4 regions of the Pseudidiomarina xizangensis genome follow, and region 3 is predicted to be linked to each of the others. Evidence: predicted binding sites of a transcription regulator. Region 3 holds the regulator's gene; each other region holds the start of a gene.
What was found. The regulator LexA, encoded in region 3, represses DNA repair genes until DNA is damaged. The targets are predictions, from matches to a motif close to TACTGTATNNNNATACAGTA.

Region 1: the regulator LexA is predicted to act here: its motif matches at 5,847-5,866, upstream of ACQ5ES_RS10355 (ImuA family protein).
Region 2: the regulator LexA is predicted to act here: its motif matches at 2,391-2,410, upstream of recN (DNA repair protein RecN).
Region 4: the regulator LexA is predicted to act here: its motif matches at 2,257-2,276, upstream of uvrD (DNA helicase II).

Annotation. Positions count from the first base shown of each region.
Region 1 is NZ_JBOBQA010000004.1:188,885-196,379, forward strand. Features, by position in the region: gene ACQ5ES_RS10325 (S8 family peptidase) at 1-739, opposite strand, end outside; gene ccoG (cytochrome c oxidase accessory protein CcoG) at 967-2,382, shown strand; gene ACQ5ES_RS10335 (serine/threonine protein kinase) at 2,375-3,388, shown strand; gene ACQ5ES_RS10340 (thiol:disulfide interchange protein DsbA/DsbL) at 3,411-4,016, shown strand; gene yihG (1-acylglycerol-3-phosphate O-acyltransferase, YihG family) at 3,982-4,896, opposite strand; gene ACQ5ES_RS10350 (YnfA family protein) at 5,063-5,398, opposite strand; gene ACQ5ES_RS10355 (ImuA family protein) at 5,880-6,521, shown strand; gene ACQ5ES_RS10360 (Y-family DNA polymerase) at 6,518-7,495, shown strand, end outside.
Region 2 is NZ_JBOBQA010000001.1:893,915-901,409, forward strand. Features, by position in the region: gene dnaK (molecular chaperone DnaK) at 1-631, opposite strand, end outside; gene grpE (nucleotide exchange factor GrpE) at 725-1,360, opposite strand; gene nadK (NAD(+) kinase) at 1,464-2,354, shown strand; gene recN (DNA repair protein RecN) at 2,478-4,157, shown strand; gene bamE (outer membrane protein assembly factor BamE) at 4,280-4,627, shown strand; gene ACQ5ES_RS04400 (insulinase family protein) at 4,680-7,421, shown strand.
Region 3 is NZ_JBOBQA010000001.1:1,437,042-1,444,536, reverse strand. Features, by position in the region: gene coxB (cytochrome c oxidase subunit II) at 1-590, opposite strand, end outside; gene ACQ5ES_RS06970 (SOS-response cell division inhibitor) at 920-1,336, opposite strand; gene lexA (transcriptional repressor LexA) at 1,333-1,953, opposite strand; gene plsB (glycerol-3-phosphate 1-O-acyltransferase PlsB) at 2,099-4,552, shown strand; gene ubiA (4-hydroxybenzoate octaprenyltransferase) at 4,549-5,394, opposite strand; gene ACQ5ES_RS06950 (chorismate--pyruvate lyase family protein) at 5,387-5,974, opposite strand; gene ACQ5ES_RS06945 (rhomboid family intramembrane serine protease) at 5,964-6,818, opposite strand; gene glpE (thiosulfate sulfurtransferase GlpE) at 6,820-7,143, opposite strand; gene tdh (L-threonine 3-dehydrogenase) at 7,183-7,495, opposite strand, start outside.
Region 4 is NZ_JBOBQA010000005.1:12,605-20,099, forward strand. Features, by position in the region: gene ACQ5ES_RS10440 (DUF484 family protein) at 1-590, shown strand, start outside; gene ACQ5ES_RS10445 (tyrosine recombinase XerC) at 577-1,476, shown strand; gene ACQ5ES_RS10450 (HAD-IA family hydrolase) at 1,494-2,210, shown strand; gene uvrD (DNA helicase II) at 2,322-4,523, shown strand; gene rarD (EamA family transporter RarD) at 4,499-5,398, opposite strand; gene recQ (DNA helicase RecQ) at 5,572-7,389, shown strand; gene ACQ5ES_RS10470 (LysE family translocator) at 7,386-7,495, opposite strand, start outside.

The DNA of each region.
Region 1 (7,495 bases), on a different contig from region 3:
CATAACCACCGACTGCGTCGAGAATGGAAACGCCTGCGCCAGAGCCATAACCGACGAGATCAGCATCAGGCGCTGCACCCATATATTTGCCATCAGACATAACGCCAGAACCAGCGATGGTGCCTGCACAATGGGTGCCGTGACCAACATTCAAGTCGGTATTAATCTGCCCTTCCAGCACGAAACCGTCGGTAGGAGCTACCAGACTGATTGCTTGTGCACTGGTAAGCGCTTGAACGTTCTCGACCACGGTATCGCCATAGAACAGATCTTGATGGGAGGCATCGATACCTGAATCGTTGACCATAATGGTCACACCCTTACCAGTGAAAGAGGTGTTATTGCGTTGCATGAACTCGTTACTTTGGAGTTGCTCAACCCCAGTTATTTTGCGCTGGTCGGCGTTAAAGTAGTCGAGTTGACGGTTCAACCAGATAGAGCGCACATCCGATTGTTGCGCCAAGCTTTGAATCTGCTCACGGGTAGCGAGCACGCCAATAATAGGTAATGAAGAGAACTGAACTCCTTCGGCCAAGCCAAGATCCAATAACTGTTGAATCTGTGATTCGGTAACAGGTTCCAGTTGATCGTAAGTAACAACAGTCATTATTTGTTCTGACGCGGCAAGCGCGGGGATTTTTGCCTGTAACTGATCGCCTATAACGGCTTCAGCCATGGCCTGGCCCGGGGCGGCAACGAGAGTTAGTGCTGCAATCGTAGAGAGAGCAAATTTTTTCATGGAATTAATTCCTATGGTTATTCTGTAGAATTTTTGTGCAGCCCTATCCTCGTCCAGCTAAAGGCAAACTTATATAGGGGAAATCCCCCTATTTTCGGAAGTGGATGTGTCAATTGTTGTTAACCAACAAGCAAAATGTATTTTTCTGCTTTACCCTGAAAATAATAGGTAAACAAGCGTATAATCCCTTCATATCATGTGGAAATAGCTGAGGGTGGCGTACGGTTATGGAGCAGAAAGTGAAAGTGATGGCGGCGGATCAAGTTAAAATCCAACGTCCTGATCCCGACAAGCGCAGCAACGACTACTCGCCGCGCAGCCGAATTTATGTGCGTGACGTGAAAGGGAAGCTGGAATGGTTCCGCCGCGGCTTCGGCTTTTTACTGTTGTTCGTTTTTGCCCTCATTCCCTGGCTACAGTGGAACGGTGATCAGGCCGTATTGCTGGATATTGCCAATCAAAGGTTCCGTATTTTTGGCATGACCCTATGGCCACAAGATCTGACGATTCTGGCCTGGGTTTCGATTGTTGCCGCGTTCGCGCTGTTTTTTATCACGACCCTCTATGGTCGCGTTTGGTGTGGTTTCATGTGTCCGCAAACCACCTGGACTTTTATTTTCATGTGGTTCGAGAAAAAAATCGAGGGCCCGCGGAACAAGCGTATTGCACTGGACCGTCGTGCCTGGGACTTCGATAAAGTTTGGCGGAAAACGGCGAAGCATGCATCGTGGTTGCTGGTTTCACTGCTAACGGCGATGATATTTGTCGGCTACTTTATTAACGTACGTGAGCTATTCACCAATTTCTGGACCTTTGATACTGGGTTTTGGGCCACGTTTTCTGTTTTATTTTTTGCTTTTTGTACCTATGGCAACGCCGGTTGGATGCGCGAAATCATGTGCACCCATATGTGTCCCTATGCCCGTTTCCAATCGGCGATGTTCGATAAAGATACTGTCACCGTTTCCTACGATCCCAATCGAGGCGAGCCGCGCGGGCCACGCTCGAAGCGTACCGATTACAAGGCAAAAGGCCTGGGTGACTGTATCGACTGCAACCTGTGTGTACAGGTTTGCCCTACGGGTATCGATATTCGTAACGGCTTACAATACGAATGTATTAACTGCGGCGCCTGTGTCGACGCCTGCAACGACGTGATGGATAAAATGAACTACCCGCGTGGACTGATTCGCTTCACCACCGAGCGTAATTTAGAGGGTGGGCGGACGCGTAAAACACGCTTTAAAGCTATTGGTTATTTTCTCGTGATGATTGCCATGACCGCCTTACTGGTGTGGGATATCTCAACGCGCAAGCCACTTGAAGTCGACATTCTGCGCGATCGTAACCAGCTGTACAGTATCAGTATGGAAGGTTGGGTACAGAACGTTTACACGCTGAAAATATTGAATAAATCGCAACTGCCGCAAACCTTCACAATTGTTGCGCAAGGCTTCGAACAAACTCAGTTATTAGGGACCACCGAGATAACCATCGACGGTGGCTCTATTGCAACAGTGCCAGTAACCCTCGCTGTGCACCCTGATGAAGTTACCGAGCGGGTGCAGGACATTTACTTCGTTGTTTCCAGCACCGATGGTAAAGTGACGGAACAACATCAAACGAGTTTTCTTTATGAATAAAGCCACGGATGCGGCAACAGACTTTAGCTTTACCGGTTTAACGCCGGACGTGATTGCCAATGCTCTGGCTAGTGTGGGCGTGGATCCGAGGTCGGGACTACTGGCGTTAAATAGTTATGAAAATCGCGTCTATCAATTTATTGCCGACGACGACAAACGTTATGTGGCGAAATTTTACCGCCCAGCACGCTGGCGCGACGAACAAATTCTGGAAGAGCACGCGTTTACCGCTGAGTTGCTGGCCGAAGATGTACCAGCAGTGGCACCACTTGAGCTCGATGGAGCGACCCTACATTACTTTGCAGGTTATCGGTTCAGCGTATTTCCAAGTGTCGGTGGTCGCGCTGTTGAACCCGGTGACATGAATGAGCTGGAACGTATCGGCCGGCAAATTGGTCGCTTGCATGCGGTGGCGCGACAAGGTGAGTTTAAGCACCGCGGCACCATTAATGCCGACTATTTTGTCACCCAGTCGTTACAGACCTTACGGCAAACCGAGCTTATTCCGGACGGTTTACAAAACGCCTTTTGGGCGATTGCCGAACCTTTGGCTGAGCAGTTGCTGGAAACAGACTTAGCGGCATTCGATCAGCAGCGTTTGCATGGCGACTGCCATCTTGGCAATATGCTGCTGCGTGATGAAGAGCTGACTTTTGTCGATTTCGATGATGCATTAACCGGCCCTGCCATTCAGGATTTGTGGATGATGCTGGCAGGTGATGATCGCCAGGAACGCTGGATGCAACTGGACGCATTGGTCAGCGGCTACGAAGAATTTTGTGATTTCGACGCCCGTGAGACCGCATTGATTGAACCCTTACGCGGTTTTCGCATCATACACTACATGGCTTGGCTGGCACGACGCTGGCAAGATACAGCATTCCAACGGGCGTTTCCGTGGTTTGCTGAGCAACGTTACTGGGAGCAGCAAGTGCTGGCGATGAAAGAACAGCTTGCAGCCTTACAAGAAGCTCCGTTAGAGTTACGTCCGAATTTTAATTGTTAATAGAAACCTACAGGAAGCCACCATGAAAAAAATGTTGTTTGCCGTACTGGCGTTGATGATGTTTCCCGTTGCTGCGCAGCAGTTTGAGGAAGGCGTGCACTACGAAGTGATCGCTGAACAGGGTACTGAAAAGCCAGAAATTAAAGAATTCTTTTCGTTTTTCTGCGGCGCTTGCTACCGCTTTGAACCTATCGCTCAGGCAATGGCAGAAGAGTACCCGGAAGCTTTTGAAAAATCGCACGTTTCTTTTATTAACTACAAAGGCCAGGGCATGACGATGAATCAAGCCTGGGCATTGGCAGAGCAACTGGGTAAAGAAAAAGAAATCAGTGCTGCTATTTTCCAACGCAACTTCGTGCAAAACAACATGATGGGCACTATGGAAGACTTCGAAGCGGTATTCGCTACCAATGGCGTCAGCAAAGAAGACTTCAATAAAATGATCAACAGTTTCGCGGTACGTGGCATGGCCAACAAAATGGATCGCGAAGCGGCAAACTATGGTGTGAACTCAACACCTACGTTTATCGTCAACGGTAAATACCGCTTGCTGCCACAAGGTTTCAGCGAAAGCGAAAACTTTGTCGACGATTTTATTGCTGCGGCGGGTTATCTGCTCGAGCAATAAGCTTGTCTATCACTTCATCTTTGCGCTTCCATCGCTGGTTCAGCCAGCGTTGGAAGCGCTCTTTAAACGCCTCATCGTTAAAATAATCACCGATCAGATCCTCCCGCATCGGTAATGTCTCGACATTCACATAGATATCCCGAAGTTGTCCGCTAAGCAGCAGCCAAACCGCTGGGCGTTTATGCGATGGGTAGATGATGGTGATGTCCAGTATCGCGTCGAACTGCTCGCCCATGGTTTGCAACGTGAAAGCTGTGCCGCCCGCCTTGGGCAGTAAAAGATGACGGTAGGGGCTGCGTTTTTGTTGATGCTTCTCGGGCGTGAAACGGGTGCCCTCACAAAAATTAATGACCGTGGTCGGAATATGCCGAAACTTGGCGCACTTTTTTTGCGTCGTGGTAATATCTTTGCCTTCTAAATGTGGCTTGCGGGCGATTTGTGCGCGACTGTAACGCTTCGTAAAGGGCATATCCAGTGTCCAGCAACCCAGCCCAATAATTGGCACCCAGAACAGCTGTTGCTTAAGAAAGAATCTAGGCATCGGCATATTGCGTGATGCCAAATGCATAAGCACCAGGATATCCACCCAGCTGCAATGATTACAAAGAATCATGTACCAGCGGTCACGGTGTAATTTGGCATCGCCATGAATATGCCAGTGCATCGGCTGGGTCAGACGAAACATCTTTGACATAGCGTAGCCCCACAGCCGAAACAGTGCATTTGCCACCTTAGATAAACCACGCTGCACCACTGGAATAGGCAGTAGTAGTTTCGGCAACCCAATGATAATGATCAGCGTGCCAATGATGGCGGTCGCCACCGCACCGAAAGTGAAATTAATGAGTACCCGAAAGGGAGCCAAAAACAACGTTAGCATGAGCACGTCCGAGTCAGTCTGAAGTCAGTCCATCATACGTAAAAAACGCCGCTGCTCAACTTTAACCAGCAAGGGGGCAATGAGCGCTTCACCTTGATGCGTCGCCATTCTCAATCGGTAATGCGTTACGTAACAATTGCCAAAATTAAAGACGGAAGCGATTCCTTTATTTCCAACCAAAGGCGATAATGACCATGCCCGAGAGGACTAAGGTGGCTCCTGTAAGATCGAAGATTGTTAGAGGTGAATTGTCGATCACTCGCAACCATACCAGCGCTGTAAGCACGTAAACACCACCGTAAGCCGCATAAACACGACCGCTTTCAGCGGGGTGTAATGTCAACAACCAAGCAAAAAGCGCTAGGCTTAAAGCCGCCGGAATAAGTAACCACGCGGAATGGTCTTTCTTCAGCCAGAGATAGGGCAGATAACAACCGACGATTTCAGCGATCGCTGTAATGATAAATAGACCTAGGGTCTTTAGGATAATGACTATGCTCAACGCCAATCAACTTGTAAGTGGGTATAGAAACTAATATACATCTCAATAGTTTGATGTCCACTTTGCCTTAATCAATAGTCGTTGGCATGAGATCGTTAATGTTCTGTTCCCAAATGCTATCGTCTCTCATGCTTCGGCGGTATTTCTCAAATCCGCCTAATTAATGGCCAATACTTAAGCAATCTCATGAGGTTGGTTTACTCAGCATATCTTTCAGATTCTCTATAAGCCAGGTACTTAAGTTTGTCAAAAAGCTCGCAGCCGAGCAGCTGATCCTTCGGGATTGAGTGCATGTGTCGACCATTACTGTTTCTCAAGCAGAAGTCAATTTTGGGACTCGAGGGTGTTTTATTATTGGTGATATTTGTCCAGCCTATGAACTAGCGATGAAACACAAACGCGAGAGTATTGACGAGCTTGCAAGGGGTGAAAAAAACAGCTACAGTAGCACTGTATAGATATACAGTACTACGAGGTTGTTATGGCACATCCATTACAAGATTTAGTGCATAAGGGATGGGTCTGGCAGGGCCATGATGCGGGGAAACAGTTAGCCAGTGATCAGCTGGTTGACACTGGCTGGCCTGAGCTTAACCGTCGCCTTGGTGGCGGTTGGCTGCGTGGCGCATTGCATGAACTGCAAGTGCAGCACAATTTCCAGGGCGAGCAGGCATTTTTAATGCCGGTACTCAGTGCTCAGCAGAAGCCTTGCTTATGGATAAACCCTCCGGCCCAGCCTTATTGGCCCGGACTGCATTATCAACAGTTGCAGCAGGCGCCGTTATGGTTGCAGGAAAGCGATCCTAAGCGCGCCCTTTGGGCATTTGAACAAGCATTACAAAGTGCAAGTTTAGGGGTGATTGTTGCCTGGCTTCCGACGGTTGATGCGAGTGCAGTGCGACGTTTGCAGCAAGCGGCCTCCCGCCATCAACAACTGGCATTTATTTTGACCCCTTGGCAGCAACAACAGGAAGCTCGTGCTTACGTGAACCGTTTGCAGCTGCAGTGGCAACAGCAGCAATTGCAGGTGGCGGTAGTAAAGCGGCGAGCTGGCTGGCCATTACCTCCGTTTCCTTGCCCGGTAACACGGCATCTACCGGAGTGGCGCCGGCGGTTAGCATGAGCCGTTATAAACTTTGGTGGTATTTAGCATTGCCGCAGCTGCTGTTGGATGAACAATTAAGTCTGCAAAGCGAAAACCAGCGTCAACAACCGCAAGTGCTGTGCCGTAGCGATGGGCAGCGCGCGCGAACTGTCGTGCAAGCCAATACTGCGGCTCGTCATGCTGGGGTCAAACTCGGCATGGCTGAAGTTACCGCCAGTACATTAGTGCCTGAACTACAGCAGCGAACCTATGATGAACAACGTGAAGAGCAGGTATTGCAACGGCTCGCTCAGTGGCTGCATCAGGACATTGCGCAAATTGCGTTATATCCACCGCAAGGCTTACTACTTGAAGTCGATGATTTGCAACGCTTGTATGGCGACTATGCTGGTGTGCAGCGACAATTAGCGCGGCGCTTAGCTCGGGTTGCGGTAGGCTATCAAATCGCTGCGGGGTACAGTCCTTTAGTTGCCCGCATTTTGGCGCGGGTCCCGCAGCTCCGCTTTGAACCTATGCGCGCCGGGAAAAGCGAGCTACTAGAAAAGCTGCGACAGGTTCCTTTGCGGTTTGCTTTGCTCCCGGCTGCGCAACAGCAGCAACTTGAGAATGTCGGCATTCAGTGTCTCGGCGACCTGTTGCAGCTGCCGGTGGGCGAATTAGGCGCGAGGTTTGGCCGCGCCATGGTGGCCTATGTGGCAGAATTGCAAGGTGAGCTATTGCCACCACAGCGTTATTACCGACCGCCGCTGAAGTTCTCCGAACGTCTCGATTTAATGACTGAGGTGGTGTCGTGGCAACAGTTGTTGTTCCCGTTGCGACGGCTGCTGCAGCAATTAGAAGCATTTTTGCAAAGTCGTCAATTGAGCGTGATCAGTTTTACTTTGCTGGCACACCATCGGGATCAAAGTCAGACCCCGGTGCGCATTGCCTTTGCCTTACCTTTGTGGCGTCAGCGTGAGATGCAGCAGTTGGTGCAATTGCAGTTAGAGCGT
Region 2 (7,495 bases), 540 kb from region 3:
CAACTTCATCAATTTCGATAATTGAGATGTCGAACGTACCACCACCTAAGTCATAAACGGCAATGGTGTTATCGCCTTTTTTCTTATCAAGGCCATAGGCCAAAGCCGCAGCTGTTGGCTCATTGATAATACGCTTGACTTCAAGACCGGCAATACGGCCAGCATCTTTCGTCGCTTGACGCTGAGCATCATTAAAGTACGCAGGCACGGTGATCACCGCTTCCGTGACTTTCTCACCGAGAAAATCCTCTGCAGTTTTCTTCATTTTCTTCAGAATTTCTGCAGAGATCTGCGGTGGTGCTTTTTTGTCGTCGTTAATTTCGACCCAAGCGTCACCGTTTTCAGCTTCAATGATTTTATACGGCATAATGCCGATATCACGTTGCACTTCTTCGTCTTTAAAACGACGACCAATCAAGCGCTTAATCGCGAACAAGGTTTTATTCGGATTCGTTACCGCCTGGCGTTTCGCTGGTTGTCCAACCAAAGTTTCGCCGTCGTCAGTGAACGCTACGACCGATGGTGTGGTGCGATCGCCCTCTGCGTTTTCAATTACGCGTGGCTTGTCGCCGTCTAAAACAGCTACGCACGAGTTTGTGGTACCTAAATCTATTCCAATAATTTTGCCCATGTTTATCTCCAACTCCAACATTCAAAACTAATTCGTTATTCCTGATATGGGGGGCATTGATTGGTTTTCAATGCCTTCCACTCCAAAGTTCTGCTAGTTTTTTACCACCATAACCATAGCTGGACGCAACAAGCGGCCACTCAAGGTGTACCCCTTCTGCATTACCGCTAAAATCGTGTTGTTTTCTTTATCTTCGGCGGCTTGCATCGACATTGCCTGATGTAAGTCTGGATTAAAGGTTTCGCCCTCCTCACCCACTGCTTCAACACCAAATTTTTGTAACGTGCTGAGCAAGCTTTTATGGGTAAGCTCGATACCTTCCAGGAAGTTAGCGTTGATGGTTTCTTCTTCAGCCGCAATGGCTAACGCACGCTCTAAATTATCAACAGTGGTGAGCAGCTCGTTGGCAAACTTTTCTAGCGCAAACTTGTGTGCTTTTTCAACGTCCATTGATGCTCGGCGGCGCACGTTTTCCATTTCAGCAACAGCACGAACTGCGCGGTCGTTTGACTCTTCAACGCGTTGTTCGGTTTGCGCGAGCGCCAATTCGAGCTCGGCGATTTTCTCATTCACTGCATCACCCTCGTTGCTCTGCTCTTGCTGAGCGTCGGGCGCAGCCTGGTTGGCATGCTCTTCGTTAGTGTCGTCCATGCCATCGTCGATCGTCTGTTCGTTATCGTAGTCAACTTCTGTTTGCTGATTTTCCTTCGCAGAATCGTGTTTTGTCATGTTTCGTTACTCTTCCAATGTGATATAACTAAGCTTGTGCACAGTTATGGGGGCACACTTTTTTCGATTCAAGGCTCACCCGCATAAAATTGGGGAAACTTTAATGACAGCGACGACTCAACGGGCGTTCCAGCGCCTGGCGTTATTAGGCAAAGTGAACCATGAGGCAACACGAACCACCTTAATGACCTTAGAACGGGAACTCAAAGCCGCAGGAGTCCATGTCATTATTGAGGAACGTACTGCCAAACAGCTAATCAATAGCGATAGTCCTACGTTTAGCCTCGACGATCTTGGGCAAGCAGCCGATTTAGCTGTAGTTGTTGGCGGTGATGGCAACATGCTAGGCGCTGCGCGGGTGCTCTGTGAAAACGATATCGCAGTAATTGGTGTTAATCGTGGCAATCTCGGGTTTCTCACCGATCTTGATCCTGACCATGTAGTCGAACAATTGCTTGCCGTACTAGAGGGTGACTACCTGTCAGAACAACGTTTCCTGTTGCAGGCTGAAGTCATCCGCGACGGTCAACGTCGCGACGTGGGCCGCGCCATCAACGAGGTCGTGCTGCATTCCGATAAAGTCGCGCACATGATTGAGTTTGAGGTTTACGTCGATCACGACTTTGTCTATAGCCAACGGTCAGACGGCTTAATTGTCAGTACGCCAACAGGTTCTACCGCTTATTCATTATCTGGCGGTGGACCTATCATGATGCCTAACCTGAATGCTATCTCGTTAGTTCCCATGTTTCCGCATACCCTGAGCAGCCGGCCTATTGTGGTCGATGCAAATTGCACGTTACATCTGCGCCCGGCTCCCGATAATGGCCCATTGCAGATTAGCTGCGACGGGCACCGTCGTATGGATGTACTCCCTAAAGATGAGGTTCTGATCCATAAATATCCGCATACATTGCGGCTGATTCACCCTAAAGATCACAGCTATTTCAGAGTGTTAAGGAATAAGCTGGGCTGGGGTAGTCGACTCTTTTAAAATCCGCCTTGCATTACTGTATGATTACTGTATAACTACTGTATGTAAACACAGTGGTTAAGTTTCATACGTTGTCGCATCATGCCACCCGTGGTGCATGTTGCCACATAAGAGAGGTTCCTCATGTTGATGCATCTTCAAGTCCGCAACTTCGCCGTGGTTCGTCAATTAACCGTCGATTTTCAAGCCGGCATGACTGCAATCACCGGTGAAACAGGCGCAGGTAAATCCATTGCCTTAGATGCCCTTGGACTCTGCCTGGGTGACCGAGCCGAAACCGACTCCATTCGCGCTGACGCAGAGAAGGCCGAAGTCATCGCAAGCTTCCATTTGCTGGCAAAGTCACCAGCAGAATTATGGTTGGCCGACAACGAATTGCGTGATGATGAAGAACCTGATCACTGTGTGCTACGCCGCCTTATCAACCGTGAAGGTCGCTCAAAGGCTTGGATCAACGGCTATCCGGTCAATGTTGCTCAGCTGAAACAGCTGGCCCCACTGCTGGTTAATATTCACGGTCAGCATGAACATCAACTTTTGAGTAAACCTGAGCACCAGCTCGATATTCTCGATGCTTACGCACGCCATTCGGATGTGTTAAAAGAGGTAGCGATCGCCTATCAACATTGGTATCAACTTCGTAAACAACAAAAGCAAGCTTTGCAGCAACAAGAAGAACGCCAGTCTCGTGCTCAGTTGGTTCGCTATCAAGTTGAAGAACTCGATCAGTTTGCCTTGCGTGAAGGGGAATATTTAGAGTTAGAACAGCAACATAAACGCTTAAGTAACAGTTCTGCACTACAAGAAGATAGCCAATTTGCTCTGAACGCCCTGTATGAAGGTGAGCACAATAACGCCTACAGCTTAGTGCAAGCGGCGTTGACCCGTTTGGAAGAACAACTCAGCATTGATGCGCAACTTCAACCCGCGGTGAAGCTATTGAGTGATGCGAGTGTACAAATAGAAGAAGCCGCGCGCGAATTACGTCTTTATAGCGACAACGTTGAGATCGATGATCATCTTCTCAACCAGACTGAGCGTCGGGTAACCCAAGCTGTGCAGTTAGCGCGTAAGCATCAACTCGACCCACAACAGTTACCTGCACTACATCAACAGTTGAGCCAAGAATTGGCGGAACTAGAAGCCGCGGAAGCTGAACTCGCTAGTTCCGATGAACAGGTTCAGGCGGCGGCACAAGAGTATCGTGAAGTTGCAGCTAAGCTCTCAAAACAGCGGCAACGCGCCGCGCAGGAGCTCAGCGAGCAAATCTCGGCATCCATGCGTGCTCTGAATATGCCTCATGGTCGATTCGTTATCTCTGTTGATCATCAGGCGCAAGCACCTGCTACCCGCATGGGAACCGACGCGGTGGTTTTTCAAGTCACGACAAACCCAGGTCAACCTTTACAGCCGCTTGCTAAAGTTGCTTCAGGCGGTGAGCTGTCTCGCATAAGTCTCGCTATTCAGGTTATCACTGCGGCACAGTTAACGACTCCTACACTTATGTTCGATGAAGTGGATGTTGGTGTTAGTGGCGCTACCGCTGCCACCGTCGGAAAGTTATTGCGGCAACTGGGCAAGAACAATCAGGTCATTTGTGTTACTCACCTACCCCAAGTCGCAGCTCTTGCTCACCAACAACTACGCGTGGACAAAGTCACTGACGGTGAAAGCACAGAAACAACGATGGTCGCGCTCGATCACGATCATCGCGTGATAGAGCTCGCACGTTTGCTCGGTGGCGATACCATTACCGCAACAACCAAAGCAAATGCCGCTGAGTTACTTGCGACAGCATCTTAACTATTTTGGGAACATTCCCTTAAGATTAAGGTCAATCTTGTGCGCAAGGCTAGTTATTCACGATAGCTTTGTTTATCATTCGTATTAATGAGCTCCTCAAACAAAGAAGTAAAACATATTTTATGAAAAAACTAATGCTAATCGGCATGGTGATCGCATTAAGTGGTTGCTCCGTATTTGAGAAACTGGTGTATCGAATCGATGTACCGCAAGGAAACTATCTTGAGCAACGCGACGTCAACCAGTTGCGCGTTGGCATGAACAAAGAACAAGTCGCCTACGTACTTGGTGTTCCTGTCGCAGAAAACGTGTTTGCTAATGACACTTGGTACTATGTTTTCAATATGGAATCCGGTACCGGTGACGATTATCGACGTAGCGTCACACTGACCTTTGACGACGACAAACTTGCGACCTATGAAGGTGATTTCGATCGTCCAGAGAATTTTGACACGCCGCTGGATCAATAAGTAGGCAGTTGCCAGCGCACCTCCGCAACCAGAGAAAAATTCCGGGGAGTGTATGAAGCCGAGCAACCGCCTCGACCGTTTTACGGATATTATTCAAAGCCCCACTGACCATCGTAACTACGCGATGGTCAAGTTAGCTAATGGCTTGCGCTGCGCTCTCGTTCACGACTCCAAAGCACAACAAAGTACCGCCGCTTTAGCTGTTGCGGCTGGTCATTTTCATGATCCACTGCAAACTCAGGGCCTTGCTCACTTCCTCGAGCATATGCTTTTTCTTGGCACAGCAGGCTATCCAAAGGCGACCGACTACCAAGACTTTATTCATCAGCACGGTGGTCATCACAATGCCTGGACCGGCACTGAGTACAGCAGTTACTATTTTAATTGTGACAGCACGGCATTTGAATCCGCACTTGATCGGTTCTCCCGTTTTTTCTATCAACCTACCTTTAATGCCGACTGGATATCCAAAGAAGTACAGTCGATTGAGTCGGAGTTCCAGCTCAAGACAAAAGATGAATTGCGCAGACTTTATCAAGTGCATAAAGCAACGGCTAATCCGGCTCACCCCTTTCATAAATTTTCCGTTGGTAATCTCAGCACACTAACCGACGATGGTGACACCGAGATATTACAAACAGAAGTGCAAGACTTTTTTTCCAAATGGTACCGTGCCAACCGCATGACCTTGGTGCTTGCCGGACCACAATCGCTCGACCAACTGGAGACTATGGCGGCGGGTTACTTTAGTCATATACAGGGCGATGGACCTGCCGTTCAGGCGGAAACCGCACCGCTGTATTTACCTGATCAGTTGGGGATACAGTTGAATGTGCGCCCGATTAAAGATGCCAGACGTCTAATTCTTGCCTTCGCCTTGCCAGGCATTGATGACGATTATGCCCATAAATCTACCAGCTTTATTGCGCACTTATTAGGCTACGAAGGTCCCGGAAGCTTGTTTGCTGAACTTCACCATCGCAACTTGATCAATAGTTTGTCTGCCGGCGGCGGAATCAGTGGCAGCAACTTCAAAGATTTTAATATCAATATGCAGCTCACCGATGAAGGCCTCGCCTCAACAGATACAATCATTGAGCAAATCTTTGCCACAATTCGGTTAATAGAGCGCGAAGGGCTGCAACAATGGCGTTATGTTGAACGGCAGACTGCGATTGCCAATGCATTTCGTTTTCAAGAGCCCGCACGCACATCAGATCTCGCAGCGCAGCTTGCGATCAATATGCACCATTACAGTCATCAAGATCTGATTTTTGGCGATTATCGAATGGCTGGTTTAAATCGTCAGAAAACTAAGCAATTATTGGCTGCAATGACACCGCAAAATATGCGTTTAACGCTTATTCACAAACAGGTTGAGGTGAATCAGCATGAACCGATTTATGGTACCGATTATCAGCTAAGCCATCTCACTACGGAACAAATTGCCCGATGGTCGACACCAACCCGCACGTGGGCGACATTACCGCCCCCAAACCCCTATTTACATGAGCTGCAAGCCCCACTGCCGTTAGCAGAACCTAGTTGTTCGACACCTCGATGTCATTGCCCGGTGGATGGCCTGACGTTATGGCATTTACAGGATCCTGATTTCCGGGCACCGAAAGCTCATATTTATTGTCAGTTCATTTTGCCTGAAGCTACTCGTTCAGCCCGGCACTACGCCTGTGCGAGACTTTGGAGTGAGCTAATGATTGATCTGCTGAATGAAGCTTGTTACGACGCAGAAATCGCCGGATTGCACTTTAATATTTATCCCCAACACTACGGCATCACGCTGCACGTAAGCGGTTACTCCGTTGGCATAGCTGAGCTTACAACGCACTTGTTGAGTCAGTTTCAACAATCACGCTTCGCAGATGCACGCTGGCATGACATTCATCAAAAACTTCAGGATAATTGGCAGTCCGCATTAGCTAATAAGCCACTGAGCTTGCTGTTTGCGCGACTCAATGTGCTCTTGCAACCGCATATGTATGCACTTAGCGATCTTGCAGCAGCACTCGCTGAAGTCAGCCTACCTGACTTCAAGCAGTGGCAAGCTACGCTATTCAGTCCCGCTGAGGTTAAAGTTTTTGCTCATGGTGATCTTGACCTTGCACGCTTGGACCCTTTATTGCGAGGGATTCCACAACATTTTGCGCTGCGCGAAAATTTGCAGGCGCAAGTACCGCCAACGTATTCAGTTGCCGACCTAAAACAGTCTGGCAAACTTCAAGAACGGGGACAGCTGCAAACCCGCCACAGTGACCACGCGGCATTGTTAGTTATTCAAGGTCAGTCGATGGATATCACCGAACAGGCGACCTTACTCTTGCTCAGTCAGTTTATCCAGCCGCATTTTTTCAATGAATTGCGCACACACCAACAGTTAGGTTATGTCGTCGGCAGCACCTATATGCCCATCGAACAACACCCTCATCTTTTGCTTTATGTACAAAGCAGCCGGTACCCTGCAGCAACACTAAGGGAACGGATAAGTACTTTTATTGAAGATTTTACCGAACAACTCGAGTATTTAGGCACCAATGATCTCGATAATATTCGCAAATTTTTAATTCTCAAATTACGTGAGCCCGACACCAATTTGCGCCTAAGAAGCCAACGACTATGGACCTGCGTTTCGCAGTACCACGTCAACTTTAATCGCCTCGACGAGATCGCGGAACTGCTTGAAAGGCATACAACTTCGTTTTTTATTGAAAAAATACGGCAACAATTGCTTGCAACTGAGAACCATGGCTTTATTCAAGCTACTCCTAAAGAGCTTTGACAGCAGACGTTAAATTGTTTAATTTGAAGCTTATATAACAAAAATAAGAGTTGTGCCAGAACACAGCCTAACAA
Region 3 (7,495 bases):
CAAGCTTCGTTAATAAAGCCAGGGTTTGCGTCTTTTTTCACCGCGAAATCGGGTACCCACCAAGAATGGATAACGTCATCTGAGGTAATCAGGAAGCGTACTTTACGGTCAGTTGGAATCACAAGGGGACGGTCGACTTCAAGCAAATAGTTCTCGCCTTTCTCAAGCTTGTTTTCGATTTGTTGGCGCTGAGTGGCAAGCAAACTAAAGTACTCAATATCATTCTCGAAATACTTGTAGTGCCATTTCCATTGTGAACCTGTCACCAGAACTGTGACTTCGGCTTCGGAGCTATCTTCCATAGCAATCAAGGTTGAGGTGGCTGGAATAGCCATACCAATCAGAATCAAAAACGGAATCACAGTCCATAGAATTTCGACTTTTACGTTTTCGTGGAAGGTGGCAGGTTTCCGGCCCTTTGATTTGCGGTGGCGAATCATGGACCAGAACATTGCACCGAACACGACGACGCCAATCACACAACAGATATAGAATATCGTCATGTGTAAGTCGTACACGCGTTGGCTAATCTCAGTAACACCCTGAGTTAGGTTCAACTGCGATTGCGCTTGCACAGCGATGGGACTCATTGCTGTAAGCGCGGTGATGAGTCTAATACTCACGCGACATCTCCTCTCATTCTTCCGACGCGGTCAATTCCGCGAATACACCGAAGTGCGAGCCTGAAGAACAACGAGGGGAGCAGAAAAAGGAACAACATTTCTTTGAAGAAAAATCGCTTTTCCTACTAACCCTTTGTTGTTATGTATCAATAGTTATTTTTATTAAGTGTGTTAGCAGTAAGCTGCTGGAACAAAATACCATGAGTAGCTGAAAAAGCCACCGCCAAAGTCAACATTTTTTGGATTCCGGCGAAAAAAAAGGCTGCCGAAGCAGCCTTGCAGGGAAACCTTCACAATTAGTGGAGTGGGGATTGCGAAGATTGTTTGTGGAAAATGAAACTATGGGTTTGGCTAACTTTGGTCGCCATTTTCAAGCGTTGGGCAACCCGTGGTGCCGAAAAGCCGTCTAAAAAACTGACTACAACGCTGCTGGTGCCTGCAAGTAATGCTTGCTCTGTCGCCCACTCTCGTTGATCAGCATCGCGGCCGGCAACCCAACGAATTCGCGAGCGACTGACGCCTGCATTTACAAGTTGCTGAATAGCCTCTCGGCTTCCGCCAATGACAGTTACCCATTGCTTGGTGCGCAGCGCGAGTGATTGAATGCGTGGCATCAGGCCCGCAAAGTCTTCGGTGCACAAAGCGTTAGCCTCATTAAAGGCCAGTGTGTTTATCGCAAGTTCGCGACTTGCATGTGGGTAGTTGTATCTCATAGCCAGGCTCCATTTCGAATCACGCCGACCGCCAAGCCTTCAATGGTGAAGTACTGTTGCGTCAGGTCGACTTGGATAGGTGAAAATTCTTCATTTTCTGGATGCAGTAGAATCAAATTTCCTTTTCTTTCGAAACGCTTAACTGTTACGTCATCTTCAACACGTGCCACAATGATTTGACCATTGCGTGCTTCATGTGTTTTGTGCACAGCGAGCATGTCGCCATCCAAAATTCCTATATCTTTCATGCTCATGCCATTCACGCGTAGAAGGAAGTCTGCGTGAGGGCGAAACAGGTTTTGATCGACTTGAAAATGGCTTTCAATGTGTTGTTGCGCCAAAATGGGCTCCCCTGCAGCGACCTGCCCAATCAAAGGTAAGCCTTCGGGAATATCCTCATCGTTCACACCAATGAGGCGTAAGCCGCGAGACATTCCCGGTAACATTTCAATCACGCCTTTTTTCGCTAGCGCTTTCAAATGTTCTTCTGCCGAGTTAGCTGAACGAAAACCCAACCGTGTGGCAATTTCAGCGCGTGTTGGCGGCATGCCTGTCACTTCGATCGTGTCTTTGATTAAATCAAGAATTTCTTGTTGTCTAGGCGTTAAAGGTCGCATGTTTATACCTGTTTATTCATACAGTAATACTGTGAGTATATACAGGTGTTTTTAGATCGCAACTTTTTTGTGCAATTTTTTTCTAACAGCAAACCCTATAGATCAATGTTATCCTTTAAGAGGTTGAATTTTGCAGGGGAATTCCATGAGTTGGAGAGGCTTCGTTGCCAAATTATTGTATTGGCCAGTGCGTTGGTTAACACGCTTTGAAGTAATTTTCGACGAAACGATTAGTGCTGACGTCAGCCCTGATAGTGGGTCGCAGCATGTCGTTTATGTCATGCGCTCGACGTCAATTACCGATCTGCTGGTCGCAAGACGTGCGCTGCGTAAGGCGGGTCTTCCTGATCCGGCCGAACCGTTGCTGATTAACGGTAGCCGCCATGCTCGTGTGATGTATCTGGAGCAAACCCGCGCCGAAACAAATGAGGTTGCGGTGGAAGAGTTTCTGCAGTTACTACATAGTCATGAAAAAGAACGCCAGTTAAACGTGCAGGTGGTTCCCTTAGGTCTGTTCTGGGGAAGAAAAGCCGGGCAAGAGCCGCGAGAAGGGAACACCATGGTGGCTGATCTTGATAACCCTGGGCGCTGGCGCAAATTTTGGTTAGTGATGTTTTCCGGTCGTCATATCCTGGTTCGCGGTAGTCGGCCGGTGAGCTTACGCCAAATGACGGATCAGCATGGCGCAAGTCGGCGCATCGCGCACAAGCTGGCGCGCGTCGCACGTGTACATTTTGTACGTTTACGGCATGCCGTCGCAGGACCTAAGGTTGCGAATCGCGAACGCGTTATCAGTGAACTTCTGGCAAGTGAAGCACTACAAAAAGCGATTGCCGAAGAGGTTCGAAGTAAAAAAATAAGCCCTGAAAAGGCCCGCAAACGCGCCCATGACTACCTGGATGAAATTGCCGCGAATTACAGTGATACCTTGGTTCGCATGTTGGACCGGTTTATGGGCTGGATGTGGAGTCGTATCTATAATGGTATCCATGTTGAAGGCGGCGAGCGTATTCGCAGTTTGGCGCAGGCTGGCCATGAAGTTATCTACGTACCTTGTCACCGTAGCCACATGGATTATCTGCTACTAAGTTATGTTATTTACAAAGAGGGATTAGTGCCGCCGCATATTGCAGCAGGCGTCAACCTCGACTTTTTCCCCGCCGGTCCGCTGTTTCGCCGCGGTGGCGCGTTTTTTATTCGCCGCAGTTTTAAAAGTAACAAGCTTTATTCGACGGCGTTCCGAGAGTACCTTAATCGCCTATTCCAAAAAGGTTACCCGGTCGAATATTTCACCGAGGGTGGACGCAGCCGTACTGGACGTTTGTTAACTCCGAAAACCGGCATGATAGCGATGACCATTCAAGGTATGTTACGCGGCCAACAGCGGCCGATTTCGATTGTTCCGGTCTACCTTGGTTACGAGCACGTAATGGAGGTCGGCACCTACCTGAAAGAGCTCAAAGGGAAGTCGAAAGAAAAAGAATCTGCGTGGAAAGTACTATCAAGCCTGCGCCATTTACGTAATTTCGGTCAAGGTTATGTCACCTTCGGTGCGCCTATTAATGTTGGTCAAACGCTGGATAAACTGACTCCGAGTTGGCGCGACTCCATCACTTACGGTGCTCAAGAGCCAGCGCGGCCGAAGTGGTTAACACCAACGGTCAACCTTGTGGCAGAACAAATTATGCAGCGGATCAATGATGCCGCAGGCATGAATAGTGTCAATCTGAGTGCCTTGGCGTTACTGAGTGCTGAGCAGCATACCTTGTCACGCGAAAAATTAGTGGCACAACTTAATGTTTATACTCAGTTGCTTCGTGACGTGCCTTACAGCAGCGATGCTTATGTGCCCGCGGAGTCAGGCGAGGAGCTTTGGCAACTAGCGAAACGGCAAGACAAATTCACTGTGGTGGCGGATACCATGGGCGAAATGATTCGCCTGGAAGGGATCTCAGCGATTGCCATGACCTATTACCGCAATAACATCATGCATATGGTGATTGTACCGGCGATGATCGCAGCATTTGCCTGTGCTCATCAACGCTTCAAACTGGCAGACGTGGTGAACTTGCTAGAACAAGTGCAACCCTTATTAAAAGAAGAGCTATTTATCAGCCATGCGCGGGAGGATATGCAGTTATGGGCGCAGGCGATCGTCGACCACTTACATAGCGCGGGTATGCTCAACGTGGTAGCGGATGGCGAGTACGTTACGGTCGCACGCGATACCTCGGCCTATTTCCAATTGCAGTTGTTAGCACGCGCTGCGGGTGAAACCTTGCAGCGTTATGCGATCTTGTTCGAGCTATTACAACAGGGCGGGGCACAAGGACGCGCAGTGCTGGAGCAAGCTGCAGTGGAGTTGGCCGAACGATTGAGTGCCATGCATGGCGTCAATGCACCTGAGTTTTTCGATAAGAAACTGCTTAGCGCGCTAATTTCCACATTAAAGCGTGAAGATTTGATTGAAGTAAACAGCGACGGTAACTTTGTTGCGCACGCCGATGTTGGTGAACTCAGTGATACCATCGACCGCTTGCTGGAGCCGGCGGTGGTGCAAACTATCCGCCAGTCGGTGCAACGTCGTTTAGAGGCTTAGTACCAGTAGCTCGCAGCAATTGCTGCTGCGAGCACCCAACCGACATGGTTGTTATGCAGAAAAGCACGAAAGCAGCGTTGCGATTCGCGATACCAAATCAAGCCGTGTTGCCAGGCAAACAGCAGCGCCATTAAGATTAAACCACTCCAGTAAATCCAGCTAAAGCCTAAGTCGTAACCGAGCCAAAGCAGTAATCCTAAAGTTGCGAGTTGCAGCAGTGCAATAGCAAGACGATCAAATCCGCCAAACAGGATTGCCGTCGACTTAACCCCGATTTTAATATCATCGTTACGGTCAGCCATGGCGTATTGGGTGTCGTAAGCTACGGTCCAGCAAATATTGGCGGCAAACAATAGCCATGCTGCCAAGGGCAAACCTTGCTCCAGAGCGGTGAACGGCATAAGCACACCAAAGCTAAAGGCAACTCCCAGCACCACTTGTGGTAGTTGCGTAAACCGTTTACAGAAGGGGTAGAGTGTAGCGACGCCAGCGGCGGCAAAGCTCAATAAAATCGTGGTTTTATTAAATTGCAACACGATGAGGAACGCGATGACCAGTAAGCCAGCAAAAAGTACTAAAGCCTGCCAGCTTTTTATCTCACCGGTAGCAAGCGGGCGTTGTTTGGTGCGGGTGACTCGGCCATCGATCTTACGATCGGCGAAATCATTGATCACACAACCGGCTGAGCGCATGACAAATGCACCGACTAAAAATAACACCACGATTTTTAACGGCGGGTTGCCAGCACCGGCAATGATGAGCGCGCCAAGCATTGGCCAAGCGAGCAGTAGGGTGCCGATAGGGCGATCGGCGCGCATCAGACGCCAGTAGGGGTTAGACATGATTCTGCTCCTGTGCCAGTGGCGAGGCCCCGATAAACACTTCAGCGACTAAAACCTGTTGCCCAGCTGCTGTGAAGCAGCTTCGTCGGCCCCAAAGTGTAGCAGGCCGGAAACCAAGTTGTTGATGCAGTTGGCCCACTTTTGATTCACTGGTGAAGCTAGAAACTTCTACCGCACTGCGGGTCAGATCCGGTTGTTTAAACAGGTGCTCGCCCAAAGGTTTGTTGCCTAAATCGTCGAGCCGCAACTGTTGTTGAGCCAGCGCTTGCATAGGAAAAACACTGCGCGCAAAGATCCAAGGCTTATGGTCACACCAAAGAATGACTTCGCGTACCACACCGCTTTGTTGGTGGCCGAGCCAGCGTCGCTCGTCGGCCAATAAGGGGACTTGATGTTGTCCTAAAAGTTGCACTGCAAATTGTGTTGTGCGCGCTTTCAGCTTCGCGGTCAGCGAAGCTGGGTCAAGTAGCCAGTCACGGGCGCAATCAGACCACTTGCCCGGCGCTGCTGGGGCATGCCAATCCGCTTCACCGCCCCATCGCACGACAGGGAAATCAACCTCGGGAAACTCAACGGCCATGAGCGGTTTTAGTTTTATTGATATGTTCGATTATGCGAATCGCAATCCCCAGTACTAAGCCGGCTATAAGCCCAGCAGAGTGTGCGGTGTTGGCGACGTTAACCCACAACAGGTCGGTATAGCCGAGCAGCAACCACACCAGCATAAAGCCGATCAAACCGATGGGTAAATAAAGTGGATGCCGAGGCCGTTGCCAGGCTACGACCACGGCGATACCGAATAGGCCATAAACCACGCCCGAAAGGCCGCCGAAATAAGGTCCACTAGCCATAAACTGCATTAGATTTGACAACACCGCGCAACTGACCAGGGCAATTAGCAGATACACTGAACCATAAGCGCGTTCGAAACGCCCACCCAAATACCACCACCAGAACACGTTAAACAAAAAATGTAACAGGCTAAAATGCAGCAGGGTTGGGGTCAGGAATCGCCAGGGTTGTTGCCATGGTAAGTCACTAAAAGTATCGCTGATGCGCAGGTTCTCAAATATGGGCATGGCTAATTGGGTATTGAGAGCGATAAACACCAGGCTCACTAAAGCTGCATAAGTAATGGTGACTAATCCGGCTTGACTGAGCAGTTGTTGAGGCAATGAGGCATTTTTAGGGGGTGCGGACGAAGTCGCTGAGGTTGTTGACTGCAATTCAGCTTCGGCACCGTCGGGGTCCGCCTTAAACTCTGCGATCAAATCCTTTGCTAGCGCGCTGTAACTGGATTGTACGAGCCAGAGTTCGAGTTGGTTACCGTGTTCACTGACCGTTACTGGAACCCCGCGGCGTTGGAGAAAGCTGTGCAGGCGTTTCATCATATCGGCATTACGGGTGGTCAGTAATTTTTGCATGTTAGTTGTGCTCCACCGCGTCAGGATAAAATTGTGCCCAAGCGGTGAAGCCGCCGTCAAGGCTGCTGACCGGCTCTACACCTTGCTGAGCTAAATACTGCGCCGCTCCCTGACTGCTGTTGCCATGATAGCAAACCACCACTACCGCTTGGTCGTCATCAAGATCTTCAAGGAAATCACTGAGCGAGGCATCGGTCAGATGAACTGAACCCGGTATGTGACCCAAAGCGAATGAACGCGGATCACGAATATCGGCAAATGCTGTTTGGCCACTTTGCCACAACTCATGGGCTGTGGCGGTATTGATGCGGCTGAACTCACTCATTGATTCGTCCTTTCTGGTTGCTGACTTAGGTTCGGTAATTTAGGCTTCCCAGTCGAGAATAACCTTACCAGACTGTCCAGAAGTCATAATTTCAAAACCTTTTTCAAAATCGGCTACCGGCATGTGATGCGTCAAAATCGGCGACAAATCGAGTCCGGATTGCAGTAAGCTCGCCATTTTGTACCAAGTTTCGAACATTTCACGGCCATAAATGCCTTTTATCGTGAGACCTTTGAAAATGACCTGGTTCCAGTCAATAGCAACGCTCTGCGGCGGAATACCCAGCATGGCTATTTTGCCACCGTGGTTCATGGTCTCGAGCATTTGGCTGAAGGCCGAAGGCACACCCGAC
Region 4 (7,495 bases), on a different contig from region 3:
TGCAACAGCTTAGTGTGCGCCATCAAGCGCAAGGCGCGGTGTCTTTAGTCGAGCGGCAGCAACAGGTTTTGCGGCAACGGGTGCAGCATCTGGAAGAAGAAATTACCGAGTTAATGGTTACCGCCCGCCGCAACGAAGAGCTATTTCGCTATTTTAGCGAGCTGTATGTGAAGCTGCTTCAGAGCGATAGCCTTGCCGAGGTGATGGACAGCTTGCAGCAAACCTTCTCGGAGCAGTTGCAGATGCCCGCGCTCACCTTGAAGTTCTTCGACAGCCCGCTGGAGCTTGAAACACAATTTACTTTTGCTGCAGATACCCATAAGCAATTACTGAGTAAACGCTTCCGCGAGGATTCAATTTATTTGGGGCGTCTCACCACTGACGAACAAAAACTCCTGTTCCCCGGCGAATCAATAGCGTCGGTTGTACTGCTATTGCTAGGCGAAAAGGGTGAGCTAGGCATGCTAGCTATTGGCAACCATGATGCCGGACACTTCGAGCCGGCTATGGACACCTTACTGGTTAAGCAGTTACAGGTATTGCTCAGTCAGATCCTGCCACCGCTGTTACAGCACCATGAAGCTCGTTGAGGTTAGACAGAAGTTTCTCAATCACCTGGCGGGCGAGCGCGGCCTCGCCGAGCATACACTTGCCAATTACGGGCGGGTACTGAAGCACGATATGGTGTTTTTTGATGAGCAAGGGCTTGATGAGATTACGGCAATAGGCGTCGCACAATTTGAACGTTTGTTCATGAATTGGCGCCGCCAAGGTTTAGGTGATGCCTCTTTAGCTTTGCGCTTGGCGGCGTGGCGCACCTGTTTCGATTATTGCATGCGCCAAGGCTGGCGCCACGATAATCCAGCGAAGCAAACGAAAGCACCAAAAACTGCGAAACGCCTGCCTAAAAACCTCGATGTCGACAGTATCAGTCAACTACTTAAATTACCCGAAGACGACGAGTTAGCGATCCGCGATGCGGCGATTATGGAGTTGCTGTACGGTAGTGGTTTACGGTTAGCTGAGTTGGTGGCCCTTGATATCGACGGCATCAACCCGCGCCATCAAGAATTGCGCGTGCTTGGTAAAGGCGGCAAAACACGCATCGTGCCCTATGGCCGCTGTGCCGCTGAAGCATTAAAAAAATGGCTACCGGTACGGAATAAATGGCTACACGGTAATCTAAACGAAGTCGCCCTGTTTATCAGTCAACGCCAACGCCGCATAAGTCCCCGTACGGTGCAACAGCGACTGAATCATTGGGGTCGGCAACAGGGTCTGAACGGTAGCTTGCACCCGCATAAGCTAAGACATTCTTTTGCCTCTCATATGTTAGAATCAAGCGGTGATTTACGTGCGGTGCAGGAATTACTTGGTCACGCTAATTTAAGTACCACTCAGGTGTATACACACCTTGATTTCCAGCACCTTTCCAAAGTTTATGACGCTGCGCATCCGCGCGCTCGCAAGAAGTAACTTAGAACAAGGACGCTATGCAGTTTTTTCGTCGTCTCCAACCGATTCAAGCCATCAGTTTTGACCTGGATGACACCTTGTACGATAACGTACCGGTGATGCAGCGGGCTGAAGCTCAAAGTTACCAAACTCTCTGTGAGTTATTTCCTGAGGCCGCACAGTGGACGCGGCAACAATGGGCCACACGGCGTTGGCAGCTGATGCAAACCGAGCCACAACTTGCTAGTGACATGACAGCATTGCGTTTGGCAACTTTGGCGCGCGGTTTGGGCGAATTAGGCGTGGCAGCGAGAGCTGCGAAACAAGGCGCTGAAGATGTGTTTGAGACCTTTCTTCACTATCGAAATCAAGTTCAGGTTCCGGTGGATACGCACGAATTGCTGCGGGTACTGGGCGAGCGCTATCCGCTAGTCGCACTGAGTAACGGTAATGTTGATACTGCGGCGATAGGTATACGTGAGTACTTTGCCGTCGTAGTGCAACCCAGTACAGGCGTACGAGGCAAACCCCATCCGGATATGTTTGCGCATGCCAATCAACAATTCCCCAAGTTCCCGGCACCCGCATGGCTACACGTTGGTGACAGCCCGTACGCAGATATTCTTGGCGCCCACCGTATGGGCTGGCAGAGTGCCTGGTTTCGTAGTGGACTTTATGCGGCTGACGAGCTGCAGGTATTGCCTACGCTTGCCTTCGATTATTTGCCCCAGCTACAGCAGTTGTTGGGCAGGTAACCACTAGTTTTTCGCACAGGAAGCACACACTAAGCGTACACCAAGTAACTGGTTGCATATACAGTGGTCCACCTTTAAACTGACCACAGCTTTCAACGAATGGATTTTGCTATGACCTCGCATCCCTTGCTCGAGCAACTGAATGACAAGCAACGTGCTGCCGTTGGCGCACCAGAAAAGCACATGTTGGTGCTCGCCGGCGCCGGTAGTGGCAAAACGCGGGTGCTGGTGCATCGCATCGCCTGGCTAATGCAAGAGCTGCACTTATCACCCTATAGCATCATGGCGGTGACCTTTACGAACAAGGCGGCGGCAGAAATGCGTGGGCGAGTTGAAGATCTCGTTGGCAGCTCGACCCGGGCGATGTGGATTGGTACCTTCCACGGACTGGCGCATCGTTTACTGCGCGCCCACTATATGGATGTCGGTCTACCACAGAATTTTCAGATTTTAGATAGTGATGATCAGCAACGGATGCTGAAACGCATTATGCGCAGTCTCAACCTTGATGAGAAACGCTGGTCACCGAAACAAGCGCAGTGGTTTATTAACGCGAAAAAAGATGAGGGGTTGCGACCCCATCATCTCGATGGCTACGACTTTAATGAACGTACCTATAAAGAAATTTATGACGCGTATCAGGTGGCGTGTGACCGTGCCGGCTTAGTCGATTTTGCTGAACTATTATTGCGTGCCCACGAGTTGCTGCGCGACAATCGCATCGTGCGTGAGCATTATCAGCGTCGCTTCCGTCACCTGCTGGTGGATGAGTTTCAAGACACCAATTCCATCCAATACGCCTGGATCAAATTACTTTCCGGGGTCGGCAACGAAAAAGACCAGCAAAACTTTGTCACCATTGTTGGTGATGATGATCAGTCCATTTACGGTTGGCGCGGGGCGAAAATTGAAAATATTCATCAGTTTACTCGCGATTTTCCAAACGTCGAAACCATACGTTTGGAGCAGAACTACCGCTCGACCAATACCATCTTGAGTGCTGCCAATAGCGTTATTGCGAATAACAGCGACCGGCTTGGCAAAGAGCTGTGGACCGACGGTGGCAATGGTGAGCCGATAGATTTGTACGCTGCTTATAACGAAATTGACGAAGCACGCTATATTTCCAGTCAAGTTGAAGCCTGGCATGAGCAAGGCAATGCGTTGCAAGATGTAGCATTACTCTACCGTAGTAACGCCCAGTCGCGGGTGCTTGAAGAAGCGTTATTACATGCGCGTATCCCCTATCGGATTTATGGTGGTTTGCGCTTCTTTGATCGCCAGGAAGTTAAAGATGCATTGGCCTATCTGCGATTGCTGGCGAATCGTGATGACGACGCAGCACTAGAGCGAGTCATTAATACTCCGACCCGCGGCATCGGAGCCCGCACCCTTGATATTGTTCGCGAAGGTGCGCGGCAACGTGGCACGTCGCTATGGCTGGCGGCCAAGCAGTTGGCAACCGAAAAGGTGCTGACTGGGCGTGCCGCCAACGCGGTATTAGCCTTCGTCGATCTGATTCAAGAACTGGAAGATGAAACCGGCGATTACAGTCTTGGCCGGCAAGTGGACAGCGTGATAAAAAGCAGTGGCCTGATGGCCATGTACCAGGCGGAAAAAGGCGAAAAAGCCGAAACTCGCGTTGAAAACTTAAAAGAACTGGTAAACGCTTGCGATAATTTTGATCAGTTCGATATGGGCGGCGAAGAAGATCTATCACCGTTGAACGGCTTTCTCGCGCACGCCGCGCTTGAGTCGGGTGAAGAGCAAGCTGATGAACATCAGGACGCAGTGCAATTAATGACGCTACACAGCGCCAAAGGCCTGGAATTTCCTCTGGTGTTTATGTGCGGCGTTGAGGAAGGCTTATTCCCCTCCCAGCAATCGCTGGATGAAGCCGGACGCCTCGCTGAAGAGCGCCGCTTATGCTACGTCGGCATGACTCGGGCAATGCAGAAATTAGTGATTAGCTACGCTGAGAACCGGCGCGTGTATGGTCAGGAGAAACTCCATAGCGCCAGCCGCTTTATCGCTGAAATCCCAGCTGAGAATTTGCATCATGTACGTATGCAAAGTCGCCGTAGCTTTACTACAGATTCCCCCAGTTACGGTCGTTTCCACACTGGCGCCAGTCACGAAGCCTTTGCAGAAACAGGTTTCCAACTTGGTCAGCGCGTACGCCATGTGAAATTTGGTGACGGTACTGTACTGAACTATGAAGGTTCTGGTCCACAAAGCCGTATTCAGGTTAATTTCGACGACCTTGGGAGCAAATGGTTAGTGGTTGCCTATGCGCGCTTAGAACGTTGTTGATGCACTAAGGTATCGATACTGTAGAGCGTCAATGCCAGCCAAATAATGGCAAAAGTCACTAGTTTATCTGTGGCGAGAGGCTCGCCGTACACCCACACTGCCAAAATAAACATTAAGCTTGGCCCAATGTATTGGAAAAAACCTAACGTAGCGTAGCGAATACGCTGCGCGGCGGCAGTAAAACACAATAATGGCGCTGTAGTGACGATACCCGCTGCCATTAATAGCAAGTTCAGCTGCCAGGTGTTCTGGGTCATGTCACTGGCGGCCGAATCAGCAAAAAAGAACAGATAAATCAGCATGAACGGCAACAAAATAGTGGTTTCGAGCCACAACCCTGTCATCGAATCGACCGGCAAACGCTTACGAATGGCACCATAAGTCGCAAAGCTGCACGCTAGAGCCAGCGCTACCCATGGCACTGAGCCAAAGGAAATCACCTGAATCAACACCCCGGTGACTGCCAGCGCAATCGCGATAAGCTGGAAACGGCGCATGCGTTCGGCAAAAAACAACATACCTATGGCGACATTCAGCAGTGGGTTGATGTAATAACCGAGACTGGCATCAAGAATATGATTATTGTTGATGGCCCAGATAAATAAAAACCAATTTCCGCCCAGCAAAAACGTCGCCACGGTTAAACGCAGCATCTGTTTACGGTTTTTCACCACCGGTTTAATGCGGTGCAGGCGCCGTAAACCAACAATCAGCACTAAAACCAAGACAAACGACCAGACAATACGGTGGCCAAGAATTTCTAGTGCTGGAACCTGTTGCAGCCACTTAAAGTAGATCGGTGCAACGCCCCACATGGTGTAGGCAGCAATGGCATAAATGACGCCGTGGCGACTGCGGGTTGCATCATCGGTCATAGGTTTAGCTCTCGGTGCTTTGGTCTAAGTTCTGGTTTCAGTACGGGTATTGTACGAAAACTATGCAATTACCACGCGGATTCGTCGCAAATGCTCGTTTGCCGGTGGTGATGCGCGCTTGGGATGCATACAATAGAGCCTAATCCCTATGAGCGTCAATCGGAGCTGTCAAAATGACTGCGCAATCGCTGTCAAAAGTCCTTGCCGAAGTTTTTGGTTATGCTGCTTTCCGGCAGGGCCAAGAGCAAGTGATCGAGGCGGTACAACAGAATCGTGACGCTTTGGTGCTTATGCCGACCGGCGGGGGCAAATCATTGTGTTATCAGCTACCAGCAATTATGGGAGCAGGGGTCACACTGGTGATCTCACCATTAATTTCCCTGATGCAGGATCAGGTTGAGAGCTTGCAAGCCATGGGCGTTGCAGCTGGGGCGTTGCATAATGGGCTGGATCAGGAAGCGCAGCAGGCGTTGTTGCTGCGTGCAGCAAGTGGTGATTTGCGCTTGCTGTATGTTAGTCCTGAACGTGCCATGCAGGGGTATTTTATTCGCCAGCTCCAGCAGTGGCAGGTGACGCTGATCGCCATCGATGAAGCGCATTGTATCTCGCAATGGGGGCATGATTTCCGACCCGAGTACGGGCAACTTGGGCAATTGCGAGAAGCTTTGCCACAATTGCCGTTTATGGCACTCACCGCAACCGCTGATGCGGCCACCGAAGCTGATATTGTGCAGCGGTTACACCTGCAACAACCGGTTATCTACAAAAGCTCGTTCGATCGACCCAACATACGCTACATCGTGGAAGACAAATTTAAACCACAAAAGCAATTGCGCGACTATGTCGCAAAGCAAAAAGGCGCGTCAGGGATTGTCTATTGTGGTAGTCGCAAGCGGGTAGATGAGCTGGCCGAACGCCTACGCCAAGATGGCATTCGCGCGGCCGGCTACCACGCAGGCATGGCGCACGATGAGCGCAACTATGTGTTGCGAGGTTTTGTGCGCGATGATATCGACGTCGTGGTGGCGACGGTGGCCTTTGGTATGGGCATCAACAAGCCCAACGTACGTTTTGTCGTCCACTTTGATGTGCCGCGTAGTATCGAAGCGTATTACCAGGAAACTGGCCGCGCCGGCCGTGATGGACTGCCCGCTGAGGCGGTGCTGCTTTACGACCCAAGTGACGCCGGCTGGATTCGCAGTATGATCAATGACCATCCAGACGAGCAACGTCGGCAGGTAGAACTGCACAAATTTACTGCGATGCAGGCATTGGGCGAGGCGCAAACCTGCCGCCGCCTGGTGTTGCTTAATTACTTTAACGAGTTCCGCGAAAAAGCTTGTGGTAACTGTGATATCTGTCTTGATCCCCCGCAGCAATACGATGGCACGGTCGATGCGCAGAAAGTACTCAGTTGCGTTTATCGGGTGGGTCAGCGCTTCGGTGCCAGTCATGTCATTGATGTGTTGCGTGGCAGTCAATCGCAGCGTTTAACAGCGCTTGGTCACGAGCAATTATCGACGTTTGGGCTCGGCGCCGATAAGAGTCAGGCTCACTGGCTGGGGGTAATTCGCCAACTGATCCACCGTGGCTTGGTGCTCCAGAATATTCAGCACTACGGTACCTTGCAACTGACAGCTGCCGCACGCCCAGTGTTACGTGGCGACGTCGCGTTATCCCTAGCGGAGCCGCGAATGAATCTTGCGGTAAGCAAGCCTAAAGTCACCGACCGTGGTGATTACGATAAGCTGCTGTTTCGTCGTTTACGCGCGTTGCGCAAACGTATTGCCGATGCAGAAGAAAAACCACCGTTTGTAGTGTTTAACGATAGTACTTTGGTGGAAATGGCGGTGCATTACCCGACGGACGAAGCCAGCATGCTAACGATTTCCGGGGTTGGGCAAACCAAGCTAGAACGCTATGGCGCCGTGTTTATCGACGCCATTACCGCTTACCTTGATGCTGAAGACGAGACTTTACTACAGAGCTAGCCATTCGGCATAAAGTAGAATGTCCATAGTGCTTGCAAGACTGGAATGATTGATGCCACCAGAATAAGGCCCATGGTGACATTAAATATCCGTTGGAAGATCGAAT